Telluria mixta: one gene and its partner. The protein of the gene in region 1 binds, or shares a complex with, the protein of each later gene. Links are inferred from orthologs where the notes say so. Each region holds a gene or a part of one and is shown on either strand. Other genes may lie near its edges.

Evidence for each region. Proteins that work in one complex are often made in the same cells at the same time.
Region 2: the proteins of metK (region 1) and groL are in contact, whole or in part, in a cryo-EM structure (PDB 8P4O), measured with the Escherichia coli proteins. The link is inferred for Telluria mixta from one-to-one orthologs.

Annotation. Positions count from the first base shown.
Region 1 is NZ_CP119520.1:1,767,956-1,771,038, forward strand. The notes cover bases 63-2,888. They hold metK (methionine adenosyltransferase), read right to left. Parts: upstream 2,148-2,888; coding sequence 978-2,147; downstream 63-977. Other genes in these bases: ahcY (adenosylhomocysteinase), read right to left, coding at 63-808; P0M04_RS07785 (lysophospholipid acyltransferase family protein), read left to right, coding at 2,327-2,888. Also shown: more of ahcY, read right to left, coding at 1-62; more of P0M04_RS07785, read left to right, coding at 2,889-3,083. UniProt on the Escherichia coli protein: Catalyzes the formation of S-adenosylmethionine (AdoMet) from methionine and ATP.
Region 2 is NZ_CP119520.1:3,189,619-3,192,852, forward strand. What follows is about bases 6-2,982. They hold groL (chaperonin GroEL), read right to left. Parts: upstream 2,328-2,982; coding sequence 684-2,327; downstream 6-683. Other genes in these bases: P0M04_RS14160 (serine hydrolase), read left to right, coding at 6-138; P0M04_RS14165 (hypothetical protein), read right to left, coding at 128-550; groES (co-chaperone GroES), read right to left, coding at 2,366-2,656. Also shown: more of P0M04_RS14160, read left to right, coding at 1-5; P0M04_RS14180 (DUF4403 family protein), read left to right, coding at 3,020-3,234.

The DNA of each region.
Region 1 (3,083 bases):
CCGAGCCCTTGCCGACGTCACCGTAGCCTGCGATGACAGCGATCTTACCGGCGATCATCACGTCCGTCGCACGCTTGATGCCGTCGACGAGCGATTCGCGGCAGCCGTACAGGTTGTCGAACTTCGATTTCGTCACGGAATCGTTGACGTTGATGGCCGGGAATGCCAGCTTGCCTTCCGCGTGCATCTGGTACAGGCGGTGCACGCCAGTGGTGGTTTCTTCGGTCACGCCCTGGATTTCCGGCAGGCGCTTCGAGTACCACTGCGGATCGACGGCCAGGCGGCCCTTGATCGCATTGAACAGGCAGATTTCTTCTTCCGAACCCGGCTTGTCCAGCACCGAGATGTCCTTCTCGGCGCGCACGCCCAGGTGCAGCAGCAGCGTGGCGTCGCCGCCGTCGTCCAGGATCATGTTGGCGTGGTTGTCACCCGGCCATTCGAAGATGCGATGGGTGTATTCCCAGTATTCGTCCAGCGTCTCGCCCTTGACGGCGAACACGGGCGTACCGACCGATGCGATGGCAGCGGCAGCGTGGTCCTGCGTCGAGTAGATGTTGCACGAGGCCCAGCGCACTTGCGCGCCGAGGGCTTCCAGCGTACGGATCAGCACGGCGGTCTGGATGGTCATGTGCAGCGAACCGGCGATGCGCGCGCCTTTCAGGGGCTGGGCGGCCGCGTATTCGTCGCGGATGGCCATCAGGCCCGGCATTTCGGTTTCGGCGATGCGGATTTCCTTCTCGCCCCACGAGGCGAGGCCGATGTCGGCAACGAGGTAGTCCTGGGTGGTGTCTTTGAGTACGGCGCTCATCACGCCCTCCTTTCAAGTTAAGAAAAAAGTAACGTGAGCGCGGTGTTGATGATCCGAGCCTGGCGAGATGGGGAATCTCGTCGCAACGCTCCTCGGAACTGGTAAGTGTAGCACGGTGAGCACCTTTGTGCTCACCGGCTGCAGGCGTTTTACAACGCCCGTGGGGGTGTTACGCGAGACCGGCTTCGGCGCGCAGCAGCGCGGCCTTGTCGGTGCGCTCCCACGTGAATTCCGGCTCTTCGCGGCCGAAGTGACCGTAGGCGGCCGACTTGGCGTAGATCGGACGCAGCAGGTCGAGCATCTGCACGATGCCTTTCGGGCGCAGGTCGAAGTGTTCCATCACCAGTTCGGCGATCTTCTCGTCCGAAATGACGCCCGTGCCTTCGGTGTAGACCGTGATGTTGATCGGACGGGCCACGCCGATCGCGTAGCTGACCTGCACCTGGCACTGACGCGCCAGGCCGGCGGCCACGACGTTCTTGGCGACGTAGCGGGCAGCGTAGGCGGCCGAGCGGTCGACCTTCGACGGGTCCTTGCCGGAGAATGCGCCGCCGCCGTGCGGTGCGGCACCGCCGTAGGTGTCGACGATGATCTTGCGGCCGGTCAGGCCGCAGTCGCCCTGCGGGCCGCCGATGACGAAGCGGCCGGTCGGGTTGACCAGGTAGCGGGTGTCCTGCAGCCACTCGCGCGGCAGCACCGGCTTGATGATCTCTTCGATCACCGCTTCCTCGATCTGGCTGTGGCTCACTTCCGGCGCGTGCTGGGTCGACAGCACGACGGTGTTCACGGACACCGGACGGCCGTTGACGTAGCGCAGCGTGACCTGGGACTTGGCGTCCGGACGCAGCCACGGCAGGCGGCCGTCCTTGCGCAGCTGCGACTGGCGCTCGACGAGGCGGTGCGCATAATAAATAGCGGCCGGCATCAGTTCCGGCGTCTCATCGCACGCGTAACCGAACATCAGGCCCTGGTCGCCGGCGCCCTGGTCGAGGTCGAGGCCAGCACCTTCGTCCACGCCCTGGGCGATGTCCGGCGACTGCTTGTCATAGGCGACGAGCACGGCGCAACCTTTATAGTCGATGCCGTAGTCGGTGTTGTCGTAACCGATGCGCTTGATGGTATTGCGTGCAACTTGAATATAATCGACGTTTGCGTGCGTCGTGATCTCTCCGGCCAGGACGACCAGACCCGTGTTGCACAGGGTCTCGGCAGCCACGCGCGCGCGCGGATCCTGTTCGAGGATGGCGTCGAGGATGGCGTCGGAAATCTGGTCGGCGACCTTGTCCGGATGGCCTTCCGAGACGGACTCGGAAGTGAAGAGGTAGTCGTTGGAAGACATTAAGGCTCCTGATACTGTTATGAAAATTGCCGCAGCACCAAGGCCTGCGACGCTTTAGCGAGATTTATATTCCGCTTCGCAAGTTGTCATTAACTCCGCGGATGCTACAAAGTGGTATTTTACGCTCCTCCAAAAATTCTGGCACAGCAACTCGTCGGTTCTCTACCCTAAATCAATAAATGCTTGTCCTTTTGTTTCGGATCCTGTCGTTTTTGCCGTTGCGCGTCCTGCATGCGCTCGGCGCCGCGCTCGGCTGGATCGTCTATCTGCTCTCGCCGTCGCACCGCCGGCGCCTGCGCGAGAACCTCGAACAGGCCGGCTACGGCGGCCATCTGCGCGCCGCGATCGCCGAGTCCGGCAAGGCCATCGCCGAGCTGCCGTTCGTCTGGTGCGCGCCGCAGGAGCGCGTCACCCGGCACGTCACCATGGAAAACTGGGAACTGGTCCAGCGCCAGCTCGACGCCGGCCGCGGCATCGTCTTCCTCACGCCGCACCTGGGCTGCTTCGAACTGACCGCCCAGCAAGTCTCGCTGCGCGTCGAACTGACGGTCATGTACCGCCCGCCGCGCCAGAGCGCCCTGAAACCGCTCGTCGAGGGTGCCCGCGAGCGCCAGCACATGCACCTGGCGCCCGCCAACCTGGCCGGAGTGCGCATGCTCGTCAAGGCGCTGCGGGGCGGCCAGCCGGTCGGCGTGCTGCCGGACCAGGTTCCGCAGGAAGGAGAAGGCGTGTGGGCGCCATTCTTCGGCCGCGACGCCTATACGATGACCCTGCCCGCCAAGCTGGCCCAGCTGGGCAAGGCCGATATCCTGACCGTGTACGCGGAACGCCTGCCGCGCGGCCGCGGCTTCGCCATCCGCTTCGTCCCGTTCGAAGGGTCGCTGGACGGCGATGCGGCCCAGCAGGCCGCCGCCATCAACCGCCAGATGGAGAAGC
Region 2 (3,234 bases), 1.4 Mb from region 1 along the record:
GACGCCGATTTCTTCGTGCGCGAAAAGGACGCGACCTTGCACTTCGACACGGAGGCCGACGGTAACGTCAATACGCTCACGTTCGTCGACGGCCGGCCGCGCCCGGGCCGGCGCATCGAGCCGGCCGTCAGCCGCTGACCCGCAGCCCGTGCTCGTCGCACCAACGACGCAGCGCCGCCTGCGTTTCCTCGGTGCGGAAGCGCTGCCACGATTCGGTGGCGCCGCGCTCGTCGAGCAGGCGCTCGAAGCCGTCGATGTCTTCGGCGCGGACGAGGTCGCGGATCGCCGCCTGGTCGCCCGCGAGGTGCGCGGCGGCGAAGCGGAACACGAGCTGGTCGCCGATGCCGAGCGTGCTCGCGGGCGGCACGGCCACGTAGTCGCCGTCGCCGTCGCCCGGGTCGGCCGGCATTGGCGCTTCCTCGTCCATGTAGTCGTCGTTGAGCACATGGATCATGCCCGTCGCGCGCGCGACGAGGGCCGTGGCGCGGCCTTCGCCATCGTCGACGACGAGGGCCGCGTGTTCAAGTTCGTCCAGGTTCACTGCCGCCATGGTGCCTCCGCTTGAAGTCGATGCCGCCAGTATGCAGCGGCTGCGGTTCCAGGCTCGCACGGTTCGGCCGGACAAAAGAAAAAGCCCGCAGGGCGCGAACCCTGCGGGCTTCCGGTACGACGGGGTACGGCTATTACATCATGCCGTCCATGCCCATGCCGCCCATGCCGCCCATGCCATGGCCGCCGGCTGCCGGCTTGTCTTCGACGATCTCGGAGACCATGCAGTCGGTGGTCAGCATCAGGCCGGCGATCGACGCTGCGTTCTGCAGAGCCGAGCGGGTGACCTTGGCCGGATCCAGCACGCCTTGTTCGACCATGTCGCCATAGGTGCCGTTCGACGCGTTGTAGCCGTAGTTGCCCTGGCCGTTGATGACGGCGGCGACGACGACCGACGGCTCTTCACCGGCGTTCTGGACGATCATGCGCAGCGGCTCTTCCATGGCGCGCAGGACGATCTTGATACCGGCGTCCTGGTCAGGGTTGTCACCCTTGATGTTCAGCGCGGCACGGGCACGCAGCAGGGCCACGCCGCCGCCCGGAACGATGCCTTCTTCGACGGCAGCGCGGGTGGCGTGCAGCGCGTCTTCCACGCGTGCTTTCTTCTCTTTCATTTCGACTTCGGTTGCGGCACCGACGCGGATCACGGCAACACCGCCGGCCAGCTTGGCCACGCGCTCCTGCAGCTTCTCACGGTCGTAGTCCGAGGTCGCTTCTTCGATCTGGATGCGGATCTGCTTGACGCGCGCTTCGATCGCTTCGGCGGCACCGGCGCCATCGATGATGATGGTGTTTTCCTTGCCGACTTCGATACGCTTGGCCTGGCCCAGTTCGTTCAGCGTGACCTTTTCCAGGGTCAGGCCGACTTCTTCCGCGATCACCTGGCCACCGGTCAGGATGGCGATGTCTTCCAGCATGGCCTTGCGACGGTCGCCGAAGCCCGGTGCTTTCACTGCAACGGTCTTCAGGATGCCGCGGATGTTGTTGACGACCAGGGTCGCCAGCGCTTCGCCTTCGATGTCTTCGGCGACGATGACCAGCGGACGGCCAGCCTTGGCGACTTGTTCCAGCACCGGCAGCAGGTCACGGATGTTCGAGATCTTCTTGTCGCACAGCAGGACGAACGGGCTCTCGTGAACGGCAACCTGCTTGTCCGGGTTGTTGATGAAGTACGGCGACAGGTAGCCGCGGTCGAATTGCATACCTTCGACGATGTCCAGCTCGTCGTTCAGCGACTTGCCGTCTTCGACGGTGATGACGCCTTCCTTGCCGACTTTTTCCATCGCTTCAGCGATGCGCTCGCCGACGGACGAATCCGAGTTGGCCGAGATGGTACCGACTTGTGCGATCTCTTTCGAGGTCGTGGTCGGCTTGGCGATCTTCTTCAGTTCTTCGACGGTGGCGGCGACGGCCTTGTCGATGCCGCGCTTCAGGTCCATCGGGTTCATGCCGGCGGCAACGAACTTCATGCCTTCGCGGACGATGGCTTGTGCCAGCACGGTCGCGGTGGTGGTGCCGTCACCGGCGTTGTCGCTGGTCTTCGACGCGACTTCTTTCACCATCTGCGCGCCCATGTTCATGAGCTTGTCTTTCAGTTCGATCTCTTTGGCGACCGAGACACCGTCCTTGGTGACGGTCGGGGCGCCGAACGAACGTTCCAGCACGACGTTGCGGCCTTTCGGGCCCAGGGTGACCTTGACTGCGTTGGCCAGGATATTGACACCCTCGACCATCTTGGCGCGTGCTACGTCGCCGAACACTACATCTTTAGCTGCCATATTTGATTCTCCGATTTTTCAGGAAGTTATTGGACGAATTACTGGGCCACGACGGCCATGATGTCTTCTTCGCGCATGACCAGCAGCTCTTCGCCGTTGACCTTGACGGCCTGGCCCGAGTACTTGCCGAACAGGACGCGGTCGCCGACTTTCACTTCCAGCGGACGAACGTTGCCGTTCTCCTGCACTTTGCCGTTGCCGACGGCCAGCACTTCACCTTGGTCCGGCTTCTCGGCCGCCGCATCGGGGATGATCAGGCCGGATGCGGTCTTGGTTTCCTGGTCGAGACGCTTCACGATCACGCGATCGTGCAATGGGCGAAGGTTCATGCAAAACTCCTTTTAGTTGGTTTGACGAGCTATCCAGGGTCCGCAGCCGGCCATCCTGGGATCGACCGGCTGCGGGGTAGAAAGGTTTGTTAGCACTCTCTACTAACGAGTGCTAATTATAGGGACGATAATTTGGCATTTCAAGCCACAGTGTTCGGGTTTTAACCGACTTTTTTGCGGTTTCGCAACCGATTCGGACGGGGAGGGACAATGCGGAGGGCGCGCCGCCGGGTGCGAGACCGGGCGGCGGTTGATGAACGCATAAGCATGTGAGGGTAACATCTATCGTCCATCACAGGGCGCACGTTCGCACAAGAGCGCGCGCCTGTTGACGAAAAATTCAAGACGATCCTATAGTTACGGATGATTTCCGAATTCCAAGACCTCTCCGATAAGATCGACCGGCTCGCCCAGTTGACCCAGGCGCTGCGCAGCGAGAACTACTTGCTGCGCCAGGCGAACACCTTGCTCAGCGCGGAAAACGTCGACTTCAAGAACCGGCTGATCGCGGCCCAGCAGCGCGTCGAAGCCCTGCTGGCGCACCTCGAACCCGCTCCCGAAACGACCGACGACGCCGA